3 regions of the Kluyvera sp. STS39-E genome follow, and region 1 is predicted to be linked to each of the others. Evidence: predicted binding sites of a transcription regulator. Region 1 holds the regulator's gene; each other region holds the start of a gene.

Region 1 (2,275 bases):
CGATATCCCAAGCTGGGGCGGCGGTTACGGCAACATCTTCCAGGACGAACGTGACGTGAAATTCATCGTCATCGCACCGTTCACTATTTTCTGATGCATGAGGCGGTAGCGGGAAACCACTACCGCCACTAAGAGGCTCATTGCATGAAAAAATTGATTATTGTCGCCCTGATGGCCGCTGGCCTTAGCGCCTGTGTGCAGTCTCCTGCGCCGCAAGAAGATAGCAAACTGAAAGATGCCTATAGCGCCTGTATCAATACGGCGGAAGGCAGCCCGGAGAAAATCGAGGCCTGCCAGAGCGTATTAAACGTGCTGAAGCAAGAGAAGAAGCACGAGCAGTTCGCGAATCAGGAAAGCGTGCGTGTGTTGGACTACCAGCAGTGCATTCAGGCTAGAAAAATGGGTAATGACCAAGCTGTCGCAAGCAAATGCGATAAAATCTGGCAAGAGATCCGCAGCAACAATACGTCGAACAAGTAACGTTGTCTGCTGAACGAAAAAAACCGCTGCTTGCAGCGGTTTTTTTATGTGGGTAGCTGAAGAAAGGTAAAAAAAAACCAGCACACGGTGGCTGGCTTTTTGACGAGCGGCGAGTCGTTATTTTGCGACGTCGTCGTGAGCGTGTTCATCTTCACGGCAGTCGCCTTCAGCACAGTGACCGTACAGATACAGGCTGTGGTTGGTTAGGCGAATACCATGTTTAGTGGCGATTTCACGCTGGCGAGCTTCAATAGAATCATCGCTGAACTCGATAACTTTACCGCAGTCGAGGCAGATCAGGTGATCGTGGTGATGCTGTTGGGTTAATTCGAAAACGGATTTACCGCCTTCAAAATTATGGCGGGTCACGATGCCAGCATCATCGAACTGGTTAAGTACGCGGTAAACCGTGGCTAAACCGATTTCTTCACCCATGTCGATCAGGCGTTTGTATAAGTCTTCCGCGCTGACATGGTGGTTATGAGGTTCCTGAAGAACTTCCAGAATCTTTAACCGTGGAAGTGTGACTTTCAGGCCAGCCTTCTTTAATGCGGTATTATTGTCAGTCATGCGGAATCTGTCCTGTTGCTTTACGATTAACTTCCATCAGTGAAAGTTTCACAGAGAATGCACCCGAATTAATGCGTCTCATTATAGAATGGCCCTATCAAAATGAAAACAGCAAGGCCCGGGTAAGCTGAGCTTTCAAAAACGAGGCATCATCGACAAACTGGGCGATGAACCTGCGCCAAATCTGATGATATTGTACAGGTATGCGATAAAAAGTTAAAAAAATGTAGCTATTATTTTAATTGCTTTTACCTATTAATGAGGTGCAATTCAATAATTACACCTCATTATCGCAATTAGGCGTTTTTGATCTCATCCAAGTGCAGTTCTTCGGCAACCTGCTTAACCCATTTCTCAACGCGTTCTGCGGTCAACTCTGGTTGGCGATCTTCGTCAATGGCTAGGCCCACGAAGTGATCGTCATCGGCAAGGCCCTTAGACGCTTCAAAATGATAGCCGGCGGTTGGCCAGTGGCCGACGATGGTTGCGCCATGAGGTTCAATAATGTCACGGATGGTACCCAGGGCATCACAGAAATATTCTGCATAGTCTTCCTGGTCGCCACAGCCGAACAACGCAACCAGCTTGCCGTTGAAATCAACTTCTTCCAGCGTTGGGAAGAAATCATCCCAGTCGCACTGTGCTTCACCGTAGTACCACGTTGGAATGCCCAGCAGCAGGATATCGAACGCTTCCAGATCCTCTTTGCTGCTCTTGGCGATGTCATGAACATCAGCGACATCTTTACCAAGCTGTTTTTGAATCATTTTTGCGATATTTTCGGTGTTTCCGGTATCGCTACCGAAGAAGATGCCAACGATTGCCATGAGTAAAATAACCTCTTGAAACTTAATGATATGGTGGTGGCTTAATGCCCACAGATAAGGGCAATCATAGCAGAACAGGTCTAAGTGCGGAAACAGCAATCGTGCCGTACTGCACACTCTGCTACATGAAAGCGTGTTTTGGGGGGATTTTTCAGACTTTCCCCTGTCCGTGCAGCAGCGCGAGCTGATTCATCAACATCTCTTCGATGAGTTCGCTACGGCTCATATCACGGGCAGTCGCCAGCTCGTTGAGCGCATCAACGGCTTCATGATTCAGCTTCAGTTCAACACGCTTGAGCCCACGAACCTTGTCGCGTTTTAGCTGGTTGCGCTTATTGATGCGGAGCTGCTCGTCACGCGAAAGCGGATTGGTTTTTGGTCTTCCCGGGCGACGCTCA
Region 2 (2,275 bases), on a different contig from region 1:
CAGCAGCGGCACCAGGGCTAGGGCAATACCAAAGCTCAACAGCACTTGGCTCATGACCAGAATTCGCGTCGGATCGAGCCCCATCAAGATAACCACAAACGAAGGCAGCATCGTCACCGTGCGACGAAACCACAGCGGAATATGGAAGCGGATAAAGCCCTGCATCACGACCTGGCCTGCAAGCGTGCCAACAACCGTTGAAGACAGACCCGCGGCAATCAGGCTAAGACCGAAGATGGTCGCCGCCGCATGACTAAGCAGTGGTTCCAGCGTCAAATAAGCTTGGTCTAAATCGGCGATCCCGGTGTGCCCATGGGCGTGGAATGCCGCTGCCGCAGTGGCCATCATCGCGAGATTAACGAAACCGGCGATGGTCATGGCGATGCCCACATCCCAGCGCGTGGCGTTGTAGCGTTCTTTGGCGCTGCCCCCGTGTAGATGTTGAGTCAGCGACGAGTGCAGGTAGATAACGTGCGGCATAATTGTCGCCCCTAACACCCCCGCGGCAAGGAACACCGCTTCAGAGTTAGGCAGGGAAGGTAAAATCATCCCTTTTGCTAATGGGGCAAGCGCAGGCTGAGAGAAAATCAGCTCCACAATATAGGCCGCGGCAACGAACAGCAGCAGGCCACCTATCACTTTCTCCAACGGCTTTTGCCCACGGCGTTGCAGCATCAGGATTAAAAAGGTGGCAATCCCCGTCAGCACCGCCCCTTGAAGCAGCGAAATACCGAGGATGAGCTTGAAACCGATGGCGGCACCGATAAACTCGGCCAGATCGGTTGCCATGGCGATAATTTCCGCCTGTACCCAGTAAAACCACACCAAAGGGCGCGGATAATGATCGCGGATCTGCTCTGCAAGGTTTTTTCCGGTCGCGATACCCAGCTTTGCCGACAGGACCTGAATCAGCATCGCCATCAGGTTCGCCCAGACCACCACCCATAGGAGTTGATAGCCAAAGCTCGCGCCGGCCTGAATATTGGTCGCAAAGTTGCCGGGGTCTATATAGCCGATTGCAGCAATAAATGCTGGCCCCATCAGCGCAAGCCGCATACGGCGCGCTGTTCGGTTGGTGCTATTTTCCACTCGACTGTTGATCATTCTCTGCCTCAAAAACATAGCCTTTGCTATGTTTCATGCTAACAAAATGCGAATGATTATCAAGTTCATTTACGAGGGATGATAATGATTGCTCTGATAGCCGGAACCGATAGCCAGACTGGAGGTTAGGATGGTTTGGTATACGCTTAATGAGAGAGTAGTACAACGTGGAAACTTTTCATACATTTACTTAACATCACAAAAATGTATCGAGGATCACTAATTTAGAGTTTGCTCACAGGTTCTGAATATAGTGAGAGACAGATCTCGTTTTATTTAATCATGTTACATAGAATGTGCACGAAAACTTAACCAGCCTCATGTTTGGAGCAAATATGGACCGCGTCTTGCATTTTATTCTCGCGCTCGTAGTGGTTGCGATCCTGGCCTTATTGGTCAGTTCCAACCGCAAACAGATCCGCATTCGTTATGTTATTCAGCTGCTTGTCATCGAAGTATTGCTGGCATGGTTCTTCCTGAACTCTGATGTCGGTCTGGGTTTCGTGCGAGGCTTCTCCGAGATGTTCGAAAAACTGCTCGGCTTTGCCAACGATGGGACCAACTTCGTCTTCGGTAACATGAATGATAAAGGCTTGGCCTTCTTCTTCCTGAAAGTGCTATGCCCAATCGTCTTCATCTCTGCGCTGATCGGTATTCTGCAGCACATCCGTATTCTGCCGATTATCATTCGTGCAATTGGTACCGTGCTGTCTAAAGTCAACGGTATGGGTAAACTGGAGTCTTTCAACGCCGTCAGCTCGCTGATCCTTGGCCAGTCTGAAAACTTCATCGCCTATAAAGATATTCTCGGGAAGATGTCCCGTAACCGCATGTACACCATGGCGGCGACAGCAATGTCTACCGTCTCCATGTCCATTGTGGGTGCGTATATGACCATGCTGGAACCAAAATACGTCGTTGCGGCGCTGGTTCTGAACATGTTTAGTACCTTTATCGTGCTGTCGCTGATCAACCCTTACCGCGTTGACGAAAGCGAAGAAAACATCCAGATGTCTAACCTGCACGAAGGACAGAGCTTCTTCGAAATGCTGGGTGAATACATTCTGGCTGGTTTCAAGGTGGCGATTATTGTTGCCGCAATGCTGATCGGCTTTATCGCTCTGATTGCCGCACTGAACGCCCTGTTTGCAACCGTAACCGGCTGGTTTGG
Region 3 (2,275 bases), on a different contig from region 1:
CACGCTTCCGTTCCAATTATTATCGAAAATACCAATCTGACTGGCATCCATCGGTCCATCTTGGCTTGAGGTCGCGTTATGCTGGCGGCTGTAGCTCGCGCCCGCCATCAGTTGGTGCTGACGCCCCAATAACTTGAACGGCCCGCTAGCGTAGGTATCGAAAGAGTCGACGGTACGCTTCCCTTTATCTTTGCTCCCCCAGCCGCTTGCACCATCGCCGGTATCCGCATCCGGATTCCCCATCACATACAGCAGGGTATCATTGAAGGTTTGCTCGCCGTGGGTTCCGTTAAAGCGATACGACCAGCCGTTATCCCAATCATGGGTTAAGTCGACAAAGACCTTACGCGATTCAACCTGGTAGCGCGTCCAGTCGGCCGCCGTGTTGGTGCTCCGGTCATAATGCGTGCGAGTGCCGTTGCTATAGAGACTTGGCAGACCGCCCCAGGTCGGGTTGCCGGTGTTGGACTTTTGGTAGTCCCAGCCCAACGACACGGTGGTGTGGTCCGTGAGATCCGCATCGACCACACCGTAGAGGAATTTTTTGGTTTTATGGTAACGGTCAAGCCAGCTGTCCTGATCTTGATAACCCGTGACGATGCGCCCACGCAGGCTGCCATCGGAGTTTAACGGCGTGGAGAGATCGGCCACGTAACGCTGGTTATTCCAGCTACCATAGCTGGCGCTAATATTGCCGGTCGCCGTTTTGCTATCTGCACGTTTACGCACCATATTAACCGTTGCGCCGGGGTCGCCAGCGCCGGTCATCAGGCCATTGGCGCCGCGAACGATCTCAATCCGGTCATAAATTGCGGTATCTTCTGCAGCATCGCCGTAGTTCCACGCATCGCCAATCGAGGTGGGGATATCGTCATAGGAAAAACTGGTGATTTCAAAACCACGTGAGTAGTAGTAAGAACGCTCTGAGTCTATCTGCTGTGAGGAGACGCCGGTGGCGTTGGTCAACACATCATCCACCGTTTGCAGATCCTGATCTTGCATACGCTGCCGTGTCACCACGCTGACGGACTGAGGAATGTCGCGCGGGGCCAAATTCATTTTGGTGCCAGCATGGGTCGTTTTGACGGCGTAATCCTGCTGTTCATCCGCCGAGCTATCCGTGCTGCCATACACCACCATATCCTGACTTTTTTCTTCCGCGTGCGCCTGCTGGACGAAACCATGAATGGCCAGCGCCAACAGCGAAACCGTCAGCGATTTCCCGCCTATTTCCCTGCCATAAAAATGCATAATTATTCCCATTAGATCTTGTTGTTGTGAGTGAAGCCGTTCCGCCCGCAGCGTCAGGAAATAACCCGCTTTTCCGTAAGCGATTGACCTGCATAAAAGCGACATAGGCAACGAATGAGAACGATAATGATAATTACTCGCTTTAAATAACGCAGGTTGTTTTATTGGTTAAATGTAAGGAAATGTATACATGTTTTATATCAATGAATTGGTAACATTTTATGCCGTCTTAGCCGCCTAAATATCGTCATGAGAGGGGCAAGAGAGACACTGTGCTAGGCACTACGTGATTATGGGGTTTGCTCATTTTCTATAAATAATTATTATTCTCATTCTTATTAAAACTCTCCCGTCGCGGTTTTGCCTCACTCGGGAATTGCTTATCCAATGATGGAGTTTCGAATGGTATCGTTATTCAGCCCGCGTAAAACGGCGCTCTCCGCCGCCTTGATTACTGCTTTCGCCCTCACCGCCCTGCCTGCTGCTGCCGAAAATGCACAGCCTGCTGAGAACGCCGCTGCCTTAAAAACCGCTTCCTCCGTCACTCAGCGCGAGCTGGGCGATGGCCTGTATGAAATGGCGTATGTGTCGGCCGAAAATGCTCTGTTTGTCGCGAGCGCGCAGAGCTTTAAAGATGTGAACGGCGGCGTGATTTATCGCCTCGATCCGGCGACACTCGCCACCAAAGGCACAACCCACACCGATCTAAAAAACTTTGGTATGGCTATCGATGACGACGGCAAGGTGTTCTACACCACCAACTCGCTGGACGGTGCGGTTTCCAAGGTGGATGCGAAAAGCGGCAAGGTGCTGCAACGTTTAGTGCTGGACGGTAAAAAAGACAAGGACGGCGACCCAACCGGCGCACGTGAAGTGTTATTCCATGACGGTCTGCTGTTTATCGGCCGCGTCGCCGAGCCTGGCTTTATCTCCATCGTAGATGCCAAAACCATGACCCTCAAAGGGCGCATTGATAACGCTGGGAAATGGGTTACCGGCATCATCTATTCGCCGCTCACTAAGC

What was found. The regulator Fur, encoded in region 1, represses iron uptake genes when iron is present. The targets are predictions, from matches to a motif close to ATAATAATGAGAACNACTATCAA.
Region 2: AB4K05_RS11180 (Nramp family divalent metal transporter) is a predicted target of Fur. The motif match lies at 1,145-1,167, and genes of this name have one in related genera.
Region 3: fhuE (ferric-rhodotorulic acid/ferric-coprogen receptor FhuE) is a predicted target of Fur. The motif match lies at 1,372-1,394, and genes of this name have one in related genera.

Annotation. Positions count from the first base shown of each region.
Region 1 covers NZ_JBFQGA010000002.1:232,533-234,807, reverse strand. The annotation lists gene chiP (chitoporin) at 1-94, shown strand, start outside; gene chiQ (ChiQ/YbfN family lipoprotein) at 145-480, shown strand; gene fur (ferric iron uptake transcriptional regulator) at 598-1,050, opposite strand; gene fldA (flavodoxin FldA) at 1,347-1,877, opposite strand; gene ybfE (LexA regulated protein) at 2,029-2,275, opposite strand, start outside.
Region 2 covers NZ_JBFQGA010000004.1:396,886-399,160, forward strand. The annotation lists gene AB4K05_RS11180 (Nramp family divalent metal transporter) at 1-1,104, opposite strand, end outside; gene nupC (nucleoside permease NupC) at 1,440-2,275, shown strand, end outside.
Region 3 covers NZ_JBFQGA010000005.1:162,292-164,566, forward strand. The annotation lists gene fhuE (ferric-rhodotorulic acid/ferric-coprogen receptor FhuE) at 1-1,251, opposite strand, end outside; gene AB4K05_RS12495 (YncE family protein) at 1,654-2,275, shown strand, end outside.